2 regions of the Stenotrophomonas sp. INTA L402-1 genome follow, and region 1 is predicted to be linked to the other one. Evidence: riboswitches for the same ligand, from Rfam matches in the RefSeq annotation. Region 1 holds a riboswitch; the other holds the start of a gene.
What was found. A riboswitch is a leader RNA that binds a small molecule or an ion and turns the genes downstream of it on or off. The one in region 1 is predicted to bind cobalamin.

Region 1 (8,388 bases):
GATCAGTGGCAGGCGCTCGCCTTCCAACTGCAGGGCATCGCCGTCCAGCACCTGCGGCACCACGATGCGCGCCGGCACGTCGGCACCCATCTTCGGCCCCCAGTAGGCCAGCTTGCCGGCCTGGGTCTGCTGGATGTGGGCAACGGTCTGCGCGGTGGCGACGATGCGCGCCTGCGGGAACGCGTCCTGCAGCGTGGCCAGGCCGAAGTAGTAGTCCGGATCGCCGTGGCTGATGTAGATCGTGGTCAGCTGCTTGCCGCTGGCGCGGATCAGCTCGACCAGCTTGCGCGCGTCGCTGGCACCAAACTGCGCATTGACCAGGATCGCGTCGTGGCGGCCTTCGATCAGCACCGAGGACACCGAGAACATCGCCTGCGGGCCGGGATGGAAGGTCTGCAGGTGCAGCTGGGATTTCGTGGCCGTGGCCGGCGCTGCGGCGGCCGGCGCGGCGAGCAGTGGCGCACTGGTGAAGCTGGCGGCCAGGGCGAGGGGAAGCAGCAGGGCAGCGGTACGCATGGGGCATTCCTTGTGGCGGACGGCGAGCCGGGCGTGGGCCTGGCTCACAGGTGGGTAGCGCCGGGCCATGCCCGGCGGCCTGGCATCAGTACGCCGCAGTGATGATCTGCTTCGGGTACTGGTGCGCTTCCAGCTCGGCGACGAACGCCGCGCCGTAGTCGGCGTAGCTGATGCGGCTGTGGCCGCTGGCGTCGGCCAGGAACGCCTTGGGCTGTACGCGGTACTGGCCGCGCTCTTCACCCGGGCCGATTTCGGCGGCCGGCGAGAAGAAGGTCCAGTCCAGGTCATCCACCGCCTGCAGGCGGTTGAACGCCTCACGGTGGGCCAGTGCGTACGGCTTGTAGGCCTCCGGGAAGGTGGGGGTATCGACCAGCTGCACGCCGGGTGCGACTTCCAGGCTGCCGGCGCCACCGACCACCACCAGGCGCGGTACACCGGCCTTGCGTGCGGCGGCGGCCAGCTGCGCGGCGATCTCGCCGACGCGGCTGATGTCATCGCCCGGGCGCGGGCCGTAGGCACTGGCCAGCACGTCGTGGCCGGTGATGGCGGCAACCAGCGCGTCTTGGTCATCCAGCGAGGCGATCACCGGATGGGCACCGGCCAGCTCGGCCGGGAGGTCCTGCGCGCTGCGCACGATGACAGTGAGTTCGTGGCCGCGGGCCAGCGCGTGGCGGGCGATCTGGCGGCCGATGTTGCCGGTGGAACCAACGAGGGCGATTTTCATGGCAGGACTCCGTGGGGCGGTGTGGGGTGGGAATGGGGCCACTCTAGGCTGCTGCAGTTGCTCGAAAAACAGCGTATAACGCGCTTGTTTGTTGCATGGATCGAGCATATGGACCGATTGACCGCCATGACCGTGTTCGTCGAGGTGGCCGAGCGCGGCAGCCTCACCGCCGCCGCCGAGGTGCTGGACATGTCGCGGGCGATGGTCAGCCGCTATCTGGCCGAGGTCGAGAGCTGGCTGGGCGCACGTCTGCTGCACCGGACCACGCGCCGGGTCAGCCTGACCGGCCCCGGTGAGGCGGCGCTGGCGCGCTTCCGGCAGATGCTGGCGATCGGCGAAGAACTGCAGGGCGAGCTGGCCAGTGATGATCCCGAGCCGCACGGTACGCTGCGGGTGACCGCCAGCGTCTCATTCGGGCAGAGCCACCTGGCGCGGGCGGTGGCCGGCTTCGTGGCGCGCCACCCAGCGGCACGCATCGAGCTGCTGCTGGTCGACCGCACCGTGAACCTGGTGGAGGAGCGGGTGGACCTGGCCGTGCGCATCGCGCGCCAGATCGATCCCAGCCTGATCGCACGGCGGCTGGCCACCTGCCGCTCGGTGCTGTGCGCGACGCCGTCCTACCTGCAGGCACGCGGTACGCCGACCGCCCCCGAGCACCTGTCCGCGCACAACTGCCTGACCCATCACTACGTCGGCAAGAGCCTGTGGCAGCTGCACCGCGATGGGCGTTCGCTGTCGGTGGCGGTGGGTGGCAACATCAGTGCCAACGAGGCCTCGCTGCTGCTGGAGGCGGTGCGCGCCGGTGCCGGCATCGCCATGCTGCCGACCTACCAGGTGGCGCCGCTGCTGCGCAGTGGCGAACTGATCGAACTGCTGCCCGAATTCAGCCTGGACGAACTCGGCATTCATGCCGTGTACGCGTCACGGCGCCAGCAGCCCGCTATCATGCGGCGATTCCTGGATTTCCTGGGCGAGTGTTTCGCCAGCCCGGCCTTCCAGGATCTGGATTGGCGCCCACCGGGCAAGGAGAACACATGAACCATGGACAGGCCTTGATCGACCACAACCGTGCTGCCTGGGACCGCCAGGCCAGCGAAGTGCGCGAATGGTCGCGCCCGGTGGAAAGTTCAACGATTGCCGCCGCGCGCGAAGGCCGCTGGCAGGTGCACCTGACGCCCCGCGCGTTGCCACTGGACTGGATGGGTGATGTGCGCGGCCGTCGCATCCTGTGCCTGGCCTCGGGCGGTGGCCAGCAGGCACCGGTGCTGGCCGCTGCGGGCGCTGACGTCACCGTGTTCGATCTCTCCGACGGGCAGCTGGAACAGGACCGCAGGGTCGCCGCGCGCGATGGCCTGCAGCTGCGCACCGTGCAGGGCGACATGCGCGATCTGCACGTGTTTGCCAACGACAGTTTCGATGTGGTGTTCCACCCGATCTCGAACCTGTACGTGCCTGATGTGCGCCCGGTGTGGACCGAGTGCCGCCGCGTGCTGGCACGCGATGGCATGCTGATGGCCAGCTTCTACAACCCGGTGCTGTTCGTTGGCGCGCGCGATCCGCAGCTGGATGCACAAGGCCTGATCCGGCCACAGTACGCCATTCCCTATTCGGACCTGGAAGACCTGGCGCCGGCCGAGCGCGAGGCGAAGCTGGCACGGGGTGACGCGCTGACCTTCGGCCACAGCCTGACCGAACTGATCGGTGGGCAGCTGGATGCCGGCTTCATCATCGATCGCTTCATGGAAGACTGGCAGCCGCAGCCGCGCTTCCTGATCGATCGCTATCTGCCCACCTTCCTGGCGACCCGCGCGCGCCGGATCGGCTGAGGCGGATCGGCGCAAAAACCAGCGGCGTACAATGGACGGCCCCACGTCATGCAGGTGCCGTCCCTTGTCGTATCCCTATCCGCTGGTCGTGTTCGACCTTGATGGCACGCTGGTCGACAGCGCAGCTGATATCGCCGAAGCACTGAACCGCACGCTGGAGGACATCGGTGTGCCACGCGTGCCGGAAACCACGGTGCTCGGTTGGATCGGCGACGGTGTGCGCCGCCTGGTCGAACAGGCCGTGCATGCGGCCGGCCGCGAGGTGGACCTGGCCGAAGTGATGCCGGTGTTCATGGTGCACTACCGTGAGTGCCTGCTGCGCAGCCCGCGTCTGTTCGATGGCGTGGCTGAAGCACTGGCGCAACTGCGTGCGCGCAACGTGCCGCTGGCGATCTGCACCAACAAGCCCGAAGCGCTGGTGCCACCGCTGCTGCAGCACCTGGGCATCGGTGATGCGTTCGCGCTGGTGTTGGGCGGCGACTCCCTGCCGCAGCGCAAGCCCAGTGGTGAACCGCTGCGGCACGTCGCCGCGCACTTCGGGCTGCCGGTGGACGCATGCCTGATGGTGGGTGATTCGTTGACCGACTACCGCGCCGCCGAAGATGCGGGCATGCCGATCGCACTGGTGCGTTACGGCTATCCGCGTGGCCTGGACCTGGCCACCGCGCATGCGGTGGCGGTGATCGACGACCTGCGTGAGTTGCCGGGGTTGCAGGGCTGATGCAACGGACATCCCTGGTCGCCGGCCGGTAACCCGGGCTGATGCAATGGGTAGTGCCGGCCGCTGGCCGGCAACCCGGGATGCGTTGCCGAAGGTCATGGTAGTGCCGGCCAGCGGCCGGCACTGCCATGACCGTCGCGGTCACTTCGGCTGGTAACGCACGCTCAGCTGGTACTCGCGGCCCGGCTGGTTGAACCACGCCACGGTTTCATACGTGCGGTCGAATACGTTGGCGGCGCGCGCCAGCAGCGACCACGACGGCGTCAGCGCGTACTCGGCGCGCAGGTCCAGCGTGCCGTAGCCGCCAACCTTCACCGAGTTGCTGGCGTTGTCATAGCGCTTGCCCGCACCCTGCACGGTCAGGCCGGCGCGGACGTCACCGAAGCGGCGGTCGACGTCCAGGCGCGCGGTCTGCTGCGCACGGCGCGGCAGCCAGTTGTCGAACTGGGTGCTGCCGTGGGTGCGGTTGCGCGGGTCGGTGTAGCTCAGCTGCGCGTTGATGTCGAAGCCGGCCAACAGCACGCCACCGGTCAGCTCGGCACCGCGGATGCGCGCCTTCTCCACCTGCTGCATTTTCATCGTGGACGCATCGTAGGTGATCAGGTCATCGATGCGGGTCTCATAGACGTCCAGGCCCCAGTGCCAGCCCTGGCCCTGCTGCGAAACACCGAGGTTGGCGCTCTTGGACTTCTCCGGCTTCAACGTCGGCACCCCGCTCCACGGGTCGTACAGGTCGCTGAAGGTCGGCGCCTTGAACGCCGTGCCGTAGCTGGCATTGACGCGCAGGCCGTGCTCCAGTTCCATCGCCCAGCCCACGCTGCCGGTGGCATGGTTGCCGAACTGCTGGTTGTCGTCATTGCGCGCGCTGGCCTGCAGCTGATGGCGGCCGAAGCGACCCTGGTACTGCACGAACACGCCGGTGTTGCGGCGGCTGTCGACGAGATATCCGGCGCTGCTGCCGTCCAGGTTGTCTTCGCTCCAATCCACGCCTGCACTCAGCAGCTGGCCCTCGGCCACGCCGAAGTCGCCCTGCAGCGAGGCGCTGTCACGATGGGTCTGGGCGCTGCCGAACACCCCCGGTGCGCCGAAGTTGTCCGACTCGTTGTCACTGCGGCCGACGTTGGCTGTGAAAGCCAGGCGTTCAGACGGGGTGTAGCGCACTTTGCCAGCGAGCACCTGCTGGCGGGTTTCCGAATAGTTGTAGTAACCGTCGTAGTGGTTCTTGCCGTCGACGCGCAGTGCGCTGCCTTCCACGGTCCACTGGTCGTTGAAGCTGTAGCCGCCGCGCAGGCTCTTGGACAGGTTGCGGTAGCCGTCGCGGTCGTGCTCGTCGGCAAAGCAGCCCGCGGTGAACACCGAGGCGGAGCCGCGGCAGGCATTGATGCCGTCGGAATGCTGGTAGGCGATGTCGGCGCCGAACCAGCCGCGTTCGGTGCCACCGCCGATGCCGCCGCTGGCTTCGCGCAGGCCGTTGCTGCCACCGCCGAGCTGGAAGTGCGGAGCGAAATCGCCCTGGTTGCGGCGGGTGAAGATCTGGATCACGCCACCAATGGCGTCGGCACCGTACAGGCTGGACTGCGGGCCGCGCACGATTTCCACGCGTTCGATCTGCGCCAGTGGCAGGTCCTGGTACATGGCCAGGCCGAGGTCGGCACTGTTGATGCGCACGCCATCCACCAGCACCACGGTGTGGCCCGAGTTGGTGCCGCGCAGGAACAGCGAGCTCTGCTTGCCGAGGCCGCCGGAGTTGGTCAGGTTGATGCCGGCGCGGCCGCGCAGCAGTTCCTGCAGCGACGTGGCCTGGCTGGATTCGATCTGCGCGCGGTCGATCACCTGGGCCGGCGCGATGCTGTCCTGCAGGGCGATCGGGGTGCGGGTGGCGGTGACCAGGATCTGGTCGAGCGCGGTGGTGTCATCGGCGGCCTGGGCCAGCGCGGGCAGGGCGGCCAGCACGGCCAGGGACAGCATTCGGGACTGCAGCTTCATGGGGGACTCCAGGTGCCACGCACGCCCGCGTGGCGAAGGGGAGGAGCCGCGAAGGCAGGCATGCGCCGACGCCGCAGCGCAGGCTGCGGTCATCCAGCGCCATGCCCACCGCATCGCGACCTGAGGCTTCCTGGCCGGTCTCCGGGCTTGCCGCCGGGTGGCGCGAGGCCACCGTCCAGGCGCCTTCCCATGCCTGCGGCACAGTGGCGTTGTTGCCTGGAACTGACGTGCTTACCGTTGCGGGGGCAGCGCCGGCCTGGCGTGGAATCACGCGTCACCGGCTTCCCGTTTCAACCTGCCGGCCGTGGCCCCAGGTCACCTGGAAGTGCGCGCAGTCTACGGCATCGCAGGCGGCCCGTAGTGTCGAGCGTGCTCGACTGCCTTTGCTGTGCCCTTAGAATGGTCCCTCGATCCCGTGGTGCCGTTGCCGATGTCCGCCCGTTTTCCGCTGTTCCCGCGTTGCCTGTACAGGACGCACGCATGATCCTCGACCTGGTCCGCCATGCCGGCAACGGTCGCGATGAGTTCCTCGATGGCCGCAGCGATCCACCGCAGCTGGCCCGCCTGCCGCAGGAACTGGTCGACGCCTACGCTGCGCAGCCCTGGGAGCGGGTGATCAGTTCGCCGCGGCTGCGCTCGCTGCACACGGCGATGGCCCTGGCCACGCCGCGCGGGCTGGACGTGGAAGCGGACGAGGAATGGGAAGAGCTGGATTTCGGCGATTGGGACGGGCAGTCGCTGTTCGACCTGCCGGAGGACGCATTGGCGGCCTTCCATGCCGACCCGCATGCATTTCCGCCGCCGAACGGCGAAAGCTGGGGCCACTTCGAGCGGCGCATCGCGCGCGCGCTGGATCGCCTGCTTGATGATGACGATCCGGTGCCGACGCTGGTGGTCAGCCACGGCGGCCCGCTGCGCATGGTGCTGTCGCAGGTCTGCGGCCTGCCGATGTCGCTGTGCTGGGCCCTGCGTATTGACCACGGCACACGCCTGCGGGTGTGGCTCGAGCGCGGTGAGGTAGGTCTGGTGGGCGAGCTGCTGGAGCTGCAGCAGCCCTGACCCGACTGTAGTGCCGGCCGCTGGCCGGCATCCCCAGGAACGCGGAGGCCTCAATCCTCGTCGGCGCTCTCGGCCACGCTGTCTTCCGCGTCATCATCGGTGTCGAAGCGCTGCTCATGCACCGGTCCCGAGGCCGGGCCGGCCGCTTTCAACGGATGCGCGGCGATGCGCGCCTCATAGTCCTGCACCAGCGCATCGCGCTGCGGCTCGCTCAGTTCCTGCCAATGGCAGTCCAGCAACGCGCCTTCCAGTGAATAGAGCAGGTTCAAACTGGGCTTGAAGCCGGCGCGCTTGACCTTGACGAAGGCGCCGACCGCGCCGATCGCAACCAGATCCTCGCGGCTGCGCAGGCCGACCTGACGCAGCCACGCCGCACTCTTCGGGCCGATGTTGCGCAGCTTCGGTGCGCTCATCCCAGCGCCTCGACGAACACGCGGGCGATCGCTTCCAGGCCGGCTTGGTCGTCGGCATCGAAGCGGCCGACTTTCGGGCTGTCGATGTCGAACACGCCGATCAGTTCATCGCCGCGCAGCAGTGGCACCACCAGTTCCGAACGCGAGGCCGAATCGCAGGCGATGTGGCCGGGAAAGGCATCGACGTCCTCCACGCGCTGGGTCACGCGCTGGCTGGCGGCGGCACCGCACACGCCCTTGTCCAGCGGGATGCGCACGCAGGCCGGCAGGCCCTGGAACGGCCCGACCACCAGCTCGTTGCCGTCGTACAGGTAGAAGCCCACCCAGTTCAGGTCGGGCAGAGCGTGATAGACCAGTGCGGAGAGGTTGGCCGCGTTGGCGATGCGGTCGGACTCGGCGTAGACCAGGCCGCGGGCCTGTTCCAGCAGCTGGGCGTATTGTTCCGGCTTGCTGCCGGTGAGCGAGGCATTGGCGAACATGCCTGCAGTCTAGCAAGCGCGCCGGGCCGGCGATAATGCACGCTCTGTTGCCCCGCTGGAGCTTATCGATGCCGTTGCCCGCCACGCTGCCGCCTGCCCTGTTCGTCACCGGCACCGATACCGAGATCGGCAAGACTGCGGCCAGCACCGCGCTGCTGCATGCACTGCGCCGGCGCGGCCTGCGCGCGGTCGGCATGAAGCCGGTGGCCAGTGGCAGTGAGGATCTGGGGCAGGGCCTGCGCAACGAGGACGCGCTGGCGCTGCAGGCGGCCAGCTGGCCGGTGCCGGACTATGCCGACCTGAACCCGTACGCGCTGCGGCAACCGCTGGCGCCGGAGCTGGCTGCTGCCGAGGATGGCGTGCAGGTGGAGCTGGCGCCGATCGTGGCCGCGTTCGAACGTCTGCGAGCGCGGGCCGATGTCGTGGTGGTGGAGGGTGTTGGCGGTTGGCTGGCGCCGGTCTCGGCCACGCTGGACCAGCTTGACCTGGTGTGTGCATTGCATCTGCCGGTAGTACTTGTGGTCGGCATGCGGCTGGGCTGCGTCAACCATGCGCGGCTGACCGCGCAGTCGCTGCAGGCCAGCGGCGTGGAGTGCCTGGGCTGGATCGGCAACCACATCGACCCGGTGATGCAGCGCCAGGATGAGAACATCGCGACGTTGCA
Region 2 (8,388 bases), on a different contig from region 1:
TTAAGCCCGAAGCGGGGGGCGGCGGGTTTGGGCCGGTCGCCCCCGGGGTTGTTAGCGGTTGGGGGGGCCGGCGGGCGGCATCGTCTCCGCCCCCCGGGGGGCCCGCCCCGCGCCCGGCACTACCGAATCCTGATTTCATCCAATGAAAAGCCCCCGGTTCGGCCGTCCCGCGATCTGTAGGGGGGCGTAGTTAGGGGGCTGGATGAATCGATTGTGTTGTCGTGGGCAGGAGCGCGCAAGCGGCATAAGCGACGTGCGCGGTAGCGCCGGGCCATGCCCGGCGGTCACGCCTCAGGCGATCGCGATCCCCGCCTTGTCCAGCGCCTCGCGCACCATCGCGTCGTTGGCGTCGGTCACCGGCTTGGTCAGCTCCCACAGGAATTTCACCCGGAAGCCGGACTTCACCGCGTCCTGCGCGCTCCACAGCACGCAGTAGTCGCGGGCCAGGCCGCACACGTGCACTTCGCGGATGCGGCGCTCGTGCAGCCAGCCGGCCAGGCCGGTGGCCGGGCGCTCGCCATCGGGGCCGTGGTTCTCGCGGAAGGCGCTGTACGAATCCACCTGTTGGCGCGTGCCCTTGCGCAGGATCAGGTCGGCCACGGTCCAGTCCACGCCCGGGTGCAGGGCGGCACCGGCGCTGCCCTGCACGCAGTGGTCCGGCCACAGGGTCTGCGGCTGCGCGTGCAGCAGGATGCTCTCGAACGGGCGTTGGCCGGGGTGCTGGCTGGCGAACGAGGCATGGTCGGCCGGGTGCCAGTCCTGTGTTGCCACCACGGTGCGGTAGCGGCGCTGCGCCAGCAGATCGGCAATCGGTGCCACCAGCGCATCGCCCTGGTCGCAGGCCAGCGCACCGCCGGGCATGAAGTCCGGCTGCAGGTCGATCACCAGCAGGGCGACATCGGCGGGCAGGGCGGTCATGGCAGTTCCGGTACAGCAGAAGGGGCGACCAGCGTGGCCGCCCCATGCCCACACGTCAATCGCCCTGCGGCGTCTCAGCGTCCTGCCCGTAGTACAGCAGGCCGATCTTGATCCGTTCGCGGCCATTCTCGCGGCGGTGACGGTTGGCATCGCGCAGCGAGTACACGCAGCCGCAGTATTCCTGCTGGTAGAACTGCTCGCGCTTGCTGATCTCGATCATGCGGCTGGCACCGCCGCCCTTGCGCCAGTTGTAGTCCCAGTACTGCAGGCCTTCATAGCGCGACGCGGCACGGATGCCGCAGTCGTTGATCTGCGCCATGTTCTTCCAGCGCGAGATGCCCAGCGACGAACTGATGGTGTCGTAGCCGTGCTCGTGCGCGTACAGCGCAGTGCGCTCGAAGCGCATGTCGAAGCACATCGTGCAGCGGATGCCGCGTTCGGGCTCGTTTTCCATGCCGCGTGCACGGCTGAACCAGTTGTCGGTGTCGTAGTCGCAGTCGATGAAAGGAATGCCGTGCTGCTCGGCGAAGCGGATGTTCTCCTGCTTGCGCAGCTCGTACTCCTTCACCGGGTGGATGTTGGGGTTGTAGAAGAAGATCGCGTAGTCGATCCCGGAGGCGGTGATCGCCTCCATCACTTCGCCGGAACAGGGCGCGCAGCACGAATGCAGCAGCAGGCGCTTGCCGTCGGCGGGCAGGGTCAGGGTGGGGCGTTGGAGCTCGGTCATCGTCAGGTACCGCATGGACCGCCGGCAACGGCGGTGGCCCATGCATCAGCGCGTGGGTGAACGGGTCTGGCCGGATACCGTGAACAGGACGCGCGCGGCCACACCGCCTGCACGTGCAGGACGACGACGGCCCCGGCAACCTCCCCGCGGAGATTCCAGGTCGAGTCAGGGGACGGTCGTGTCCCCCGGCCGGGGCCGGTATTCGGGCTGATGGACTCGGGCCGCAGCCCACCTACTACCTGCCGCTTCCCAGGTGCGAGCCCAGTGCTGTTGGCAGGATTCGTTTCCATTCACCGCTGCGGGGCAGCTCCGGAATGGACGCGCGAGGCGCCTTCACCGGATTCCCGTTTAAATCCCTGCCGCCATCAATGCCACGGCAGGGATACCTTCGGCGTGCCCACGGTGGACGCGTTGTGGGCGTGGGTCAAGGGGAACCATGCTTGACCCTATTGCCACCTACTCAAATCAGAGGTGCGGGAGTTGCGGGCAACGCAATCTGTACGGTGCCGGGTTGCGGAAGGCCCGCATATCGTGGATCGAGCTGCACCCCTTTCTCCCACACCCACTTCCCAAGTTCAGTTTGAGCGTGTGTCATATACGTTGCGATGTCATCGATCTCGCCAAAGGGGCCGTGAACATCCGAGTGCTGCAACTCTTGGAAAAGCTTTTGAATGATGGATTTGGCCTCCTCTGAGGCCTTTACCTGCAAGTACACGTTCAAAGGCTTGTCCTTATCAGCCTCATCTCCGTGGAGCAGCCGTTCAAAGTCAGGAATGCTAACGCGATGCCTGACTAGTATTCCAGCCTTCTGAGTGTTCCGTACCTCGTTCCATATCTTCTCGTTCTCTGTCCACATGCCATTCCCCTTGCCATTCTTGTTCTTCGGAGAGTCCAGGTCGTGAAGCACGCCGAAGTGAATCTTGAAATGGCGAAGAACTTTAATGATGGGAACGATGAGAGCTTTTCCTCTTGCGCGGATCGGCGTGACTTGGCTAGCAATTGCAGCATCTTCTTCGGTGGCCGCAGCTAGAAAGGCTGCATGCTCGGTATCGCCTTCAACGATAACGGGGTATGAGCCGAAGAAGACCTCTGAAAAGCTCGGGTCCATTTGCTGAAGTGCTTGCAGCCTGGACTTTTCATCTGCGTCAAATTCAATTTCATCCGAGCGGTATGTCTTTGTAGAGAGCGATCCAAGCTCACCTGCTGAGCGCTCTAGCCGCACGATAGTCGTGTGATCCTCAAATGGATTTACGAAGTATGGAGAGTGCGTTGTGAGCATCACCTGCCAGTCCTGACTCTTGGCAAGCTCATACAAGTATTTCTGAGCAGCGCGTGCTGCCATCGGGTGAAGCGCGTTCTCAGGTTCATCGATCAACAATAGGTATCCGGGGAAGGCGACGTCTTCCTTGTCCTCCGGAAGTGGAGCACCTTGCCCGTGTGCATCAATCTCAATCGATACTGCAGCAAGCCGAGCTTCCAAGTCAGCGACAACATCGCCCTTCTTTGGCTTTGCAATCGATTTCTTAAGGGTATCTCGCTCCTTCTCAAGGGTAGAGAGATGCTCGTTACGAGACCTATTCTGTCTCTCTAGTTCATTGTGAACCTGGAGGACTGCCCAAAAGAGGGCTCTCCTGGCGCCCGTTCCCTGAAGAGCTGCGCCAGTCCTAGTCTCGCCATCTAGAACGCTGATCTGCGATCCATTCTTCACCAGGTCGAAGAACTTGATGCTTGGAACTGCTGGTTTCAGATCGAGGCTAACGCCCAGATCAGGGAAGATTCCCTTGAATCCAGTGCTGACCCGGTCTGCGATAGAACCAAAATGCTCCATGTGGCTACTCGCCATTGCTTCCACTTGCCCTTGGATGCTCTTGACGGCAGCGCTTAGCGGAGATGACGGATCCTTGCTGGCGCGCTCAAGCTCGCGTTCAAGAGGGATCAACGCAAGCTTCAGAAGTTGATCCTGAGCACTAGTTGCATCATCGAGGGAGCCAATTCGAATTGGCTCCGGCAAGCGTGAACCAAAGACTGTGTCCAAGCCGGAAGCCTTCTCCACTTGATCCCAGTCGCCCTCGCCATTTGCAAGCTCGGGATTCCATGTCTGCCGGTTGGCATCATAGTTCGGTCCGGACCATTGCCAGCGGCTCTTTACAACTAGGTGTTCACCTTCTTTTGTCTTCCACTTCGAATGAACATTTCCAAGCCCGTCGGGAATGTGAACCCTTAGAACAACTTCCGACAATTGATCCGATGACGCGTGCTGGTGCCGGTCTGCATCAACACGAAACTTCCGGCCCTTTGCCAGTTCGTATGCATTGAGAACGGTCGACTTGCCGGCGTTATTGCGACCGACCAGACATACAATGTCGTCCAGATCTACGGTGACTCCATCGTTGCCGATGCAGCCGATGTTTCGGACTTCGATGCTTAAGAGTTTTGAGCGATTTTCCATAACAACTCCATGTAGTGGATTGAATTAGATGCTGTTGTTCTGAATCAGTGTGTAGCTTTGCCAGAGATTTGTTGTGTATATCACAGGAACACGAAGGCTTGGCCGTCCCCCGTGTTAGACCATTGTTGCAGCCGCCATTGGGAAGGAAGGCAAAACAAACCCTGCGCTAGGCGGTTTGCTGTGTGCTCTAAAGTCGGGCAATTCCACTCGATGCATGGTTCTTCAAAAGTCCCGCAGCACATTCATCGCTGGCCGAGCCGGAACACGCCCTCAAGACCCCGCCGCCGCCCGCGTGCGGATGTCGTCCATCCGCTGATCGTGCAGCAGGCGGCCGTTCTCCCACACGGTCACCATCGCGTCTTCGAAGCCGGTCGGCAGCGTTTCGTCACCGCTGGGAGGCAATGCCACCGTATGCAGGCTGCCGTCATCCAGGCGCCGCAGCAGGCGCATGCGGCCGCGCTTGCTGGTCTTGCCCGCATCGGTGACCGGATCCTTGTAGACGTCGATCCATTCGCCCCCGACCCTCGCCGCCGAGCACTTCAGTGCGAACTTCTGCGTATCGCGGTCCAGCCGCTGCAGCAGGGCACCGCCCATGCCGAAGGCCACATTGTCCGCGGCGTAGCCGTCATGGGTGATGCGCTGCAGGATGGCGCGGATCGTATCCGGGTTGATGCCATCGCCCTGGATCACCCGCACGTGGTTGAGCACGCGGTAGCCCTTGCTGTTGATCGCGTGGCCGAAGGCTTCATCCAGTCGGTGCAGGCTTTCCGCCACCACCTCCACCGGGTCGCCCGAGTCCGGGCGGATGACCAGGGTGGCACCCGAAGCGATCACTTCTTCGCGCAGGGTGGTACCCCAGTGCTCGCTGATCGCGCGGTAGATGTCATAGCTGTCCGACACCACCGCCACGATCGAACCGGGCTTGCCGAACTGGCGCAGCATGTTGCGATAGGCGTCCACCTCGCGTTCGCGGCCCCAACTGGTGATGGTGCTGTGCTCGGCGGCCGGAATCGAATAGCCGGCCATCGGCGCGTGGTAGTGCGCGCGTGCCAGGCACAGCGCCGACACGGTATCGGTGCCGAGGAAGTTGACCAGGTGCGCGGCACCGCCCAACGCGGCCGATTCCAGGCTCGATACACCGCGCGCGCCGAAGTCGTGCAGCTTGAACGGCAGCTGCCCCTGCGGGTCGTCGCTGGTCTGCTGCAGGAACGCGGCAATGGTCTGCCGTGCGTGCCAGCTGATGGTGGCCACGGTGACCGGATACCACACGCGCAGCAGCAGCGTTTCCAGGTACGACGGCACCCAGAACGCAGCCGGATCGGTCGACTCGATGGTCATCAGTGCCTGGTGGGTGGGCACCACGCTGCCCTCGGGAACGGCGCGGATGCGCACCGGCAGGTGGCCGCCAAGCCGGTCGACGATATCGCGCCAGCCGGCCTCGTTGAACGGTTCGCCATGGGCGGCGAATACCGCAGCAGCCTCGTCGATGTCGGCGTGGGTGACCGGTCGTGCCAGCGCGTCCTTGAGGATCGCCTGCAGGCCGAAGAACACCGTGCGATCGTGCAGGCCGCCACGTGATTCGACGTAGAAGAACGTGGCATCGGTACCCGGCGGGTACTGCAGCCAATGGCTGGCCTTGTAGCTGTCGGTGTTGAGGAGAAGATTATCGAGGTAGTGCATGACGGAAGCTCCTTCGCGTCGAGTGACACCAGCGGTCTATCCGCCAGTGGGGAGGCCGGGCCTGTCAGCCGCGGCCGAGGAAATACTCCAGGATGTGCAGGTGGTCTTCGAACAGCTGCGGGCCCATGTCCAGGGCTTCACTCACCGGTATCCAGCGCGCCTTGTCGGCGTCGTCGCCGCCGCGCACCGGCGGCAGGTCACCGGCCGGAAACTCGAAGTGGAAGCCGTGGGTGATGGTGCGGCCGCGCTGGCTGCGGTCGGGGTGGTCGAAGACCTGCTGGCCCTTCAGCGACCCCTTCAGCACCGGCAGCGGAATCTTCAGCCGGGTTTCCTCGCGTAGTTCGCGCAGGCAGCTGTCGAGCAGGCTCTGTTCCTGGCCGACGAAGCCGCCGGGCAGCGCCCACAGCCCCTTGCCGGGTTCCGAGCGGCGACGCACCAGCAGAACGTGGCCCGAATGCACCACCACCGCATCGGTGGTGACGAAGGTGGGCGCGTAGGGCGCATCCTTCCAGGCGGCCTTGTACTGTTCGATGAAGCGGTACTCGGCCACCAGCTGGCCATACGCAGGCGCGCTTTTGCGGAACGCTTCGAGCATGTCGTACACCGGCGCCGGCACATTGCCACGCAGCATCAGCAGCGCACCGTGGAAGTCGACGTCGCCGGCTTCGAACAGGTAGCGCCGCAGCTCGGTGGCCGACAGGGTGGCGGTGTGCTGCACGTCCACCAGCGGCCACTGCGGGAACTCGCGCAGGTAGTAGCTGGACGCGTCCTTGTCCATGCCGATCAGGCCTACCTTCGCATCGGCGGCGGCGCCGTCGTTGCGCAGGGCTTCAGCCACCTGGCGCTGCACGTTGGCGATCCACTGCGCTTCGTTGTACAGGTGGTCACGCAGCGGGCGGATCAGCAGGCGGTCGGTGTGGCCATCGAGGGCGGCCTGGATCATCACGGCACGTTCGGCCACGGTCCAGGGATTGCGCAGGCTGCGGGGGGTATCGGCAGAGCCGACCAGGAAGATCAGCTTGCGGGCCCGGCTCAGGGCCAGGCGGGCAACGGCGGCGTGGCCGTTGTGGAAGGGCTCGAATCGCCCGATGAAGACGAGATAGTCGAATTCCATGAGAATCCCTCATGTCGTTGTGGCAGCCGCGGGTCTGTCCCTTGGCTTGCTGCAGATGCTACGCCGATGGCGGGGCGGGTCAAGCCTGCAGCCGTGCTTTCTGCTGAACGGCGCATCGCGTGCGCGGACTGCGCCGTTGTTCTCAGGCCCTGAGAAGCCTCTGCGCCATACTGGCACCCACGCGGCGGACGGCATGCTCGGGGGCAAGACAGTGGCGGACAAGTACTGCGATCTGGTCATGAAAGGCGGCATCACCAGCGGCATCGTGTACCCCAATGCGGTACTGGCGCTGGCGCGCGAGTATCGCTTCAAGAGCATCGGCGGCACCTCGGCCGGCGCCATCGCTGCAGCCGTAGCGGCCGCGGCGGCCTGCGGTGATCGCCGCCAGCAGGCCGGCGAGCACCTGCCCGGCGATGCCGGCTACGGCGGGCTGTCGGCGGTGTCGGCGCAGCTCTCGCGGCGCGGCTTCATCTACAGCCTGTTCCAGCCGGCACGGGGCGCGCGCGCCGCCTACCGGTTGCTGGTGGTGCTGACCGGCAATGCCCGCCTGCCACACAAGCTGCTGTGCCTGGCCATCGCGGTGTTCGAGATTGCGCCACTGGAGGTGCTGGTGTCGCTGGCGCTGCTGCTCGGCCTGGGCTGGTGGGGCGGCGGTTGGAGCGGCGTGGCCGCCACGCTGCTGCCATCACTGCTGTGCTCGTACGGTGCCGGCGTGGCCGGTGCCGCGCTGCGGGTAGCGCGGGTGGCGCGCCGTAACCTGCTGGGCCTGTGCAGCGGCCTCGGCCGCGATGCACGCACGCCGGCATTGACCGAATGGTTGCACGAGTGCCTGCAGCAGCTGTCCGGCAAGCCGCTGGATGCACCGCTCACGTTCGCCGACCTGCACGATGCGCCGCGCTATGCCGGCGAGCCGGACAGCCCGCATGCGATCAGCCTGCAGATGATCACCACCTGTGTGTCGCACAACGAGCCGCGCACGCTGCCGCTGGGCGGCGCGCAGTTCTGGTTCCTGCGCGAGGAGTTCGAGCAGCTGTTTCCGGCCAGCGTGGTGCAGTGGCTGGTGACGCAGGCCGGCCCGCCACTGGAGGTGGAAGGGCGCCGGTACTACCACCTGCCGCAGGGCCCGAAGCTGCCGGTGCTGGTGGCCACGCGCATGAGCCTGAGCTTCCCGCTGCTGATCAGCGCGGTGCCGTTGCATGAGCCCTCGCGCCGCGAGCGTCGCTGCGAACCGACCGCACCTGCGGCCGACCAGGAGCACAACGTGGCCGACAGCATGGAAGGGCTGACCAGTGCCGGGCAGACCTGCGGACCGGTGATCACCGCGTTCCGCATCTGCTGGTTCTCCGATGGTGGCATCAGCAGCAACTTCCCGATCCACCTGTTCGATGCCGCGTTGCCGCGCTGGCCAACCTTCGCCATCAATCTGGTCTACCCGCAGCACGCCGAAGACGTGAGCCACGGCAGCAGTGGCCGCCAGGCGCTGGAACACGCCGTGTTCCT

Region 2: it holds a riboswitch for cobalamin, as region 1 does, so the genes downstream of both, AC5O77_RS21040 (epoxyqueuosine reductase QueH) here and btuB (TonB-dependent vitamin B12 receptor) in region 1, are expected to answer to the same signal.

Annotation. Positions count from the first base shown of each region.
Region 1 is NZ_JCAFWP010000034.1:347-8,734, reverse strand. It holds gene AC5O77_RS17145 (MBL fold metallo-hydrolase) at 1-516, opposite strand, end outside; gene AC5O77_RS17140 (NAD(P)-dependent oxidoreductase) at 602-1,240, opposite strand; gene AC5O77_RS17135 (LysR substrate-binding domain-containing protein) at 1,349-2,278, shown strand; gene AC5O77_RS17130 (class I SAM-dependent methyltransferase) at 2,275-3,066, shown strand; gene gph (phosphoglycolate phosphatase) at 3,131-3,787, shown strand; gene btuB (TonB-dependent vitamin B12 receptor) at 3,929-5,773, opposite strand; cobalamin riboswitch at 5,889-6,111, opposite strand; gene AC5O77_RS17115 (histidine phosphatase family protein) at 6,254-6,832, shown strand; gene AC5O77_RS17110 (TfoX/Sxy family protein) at 6,883-7,245, opposite strand; gene AC5O77_RS17105 (GAF domain-containing protein) at 7,242-7,724, opposite strand; gene bioD (dethiobiotin synthase) at 7,793-8,388, shown strand, end outside.
Region 2 is NZ_JCAFWP010000066.1:877-9,264, reverse strand. It holds gene pncA (bifunctional nicotinamidase/pyrazinamidase) at 292-918, opposite strand; gene AC5O77_RS21040 (epoxyqueuosine reductase QueH) at 974-1,660, opposite strand; cobalamin riboswitch at 1,822-2,036, opposite strand; gene AC5O77_RS21035 (ATP-dependent nuclease) at 2,106-4,094, opposite strand; gene AC5O77_RS21030 (nicotinate phosphoribosyltransferase) at 4,365-5,774, opposite strand; gene AC5O77_RS21025 (bifunctional nicotinamide-nucleotide adenylyltransferase/Nudix hydroxylase) at 5,839-6,888, opposite strand; gene AC5O77_RS21020 (patatin-like phospholipase family protein) at 7,082-8,388, shown strand, end outside.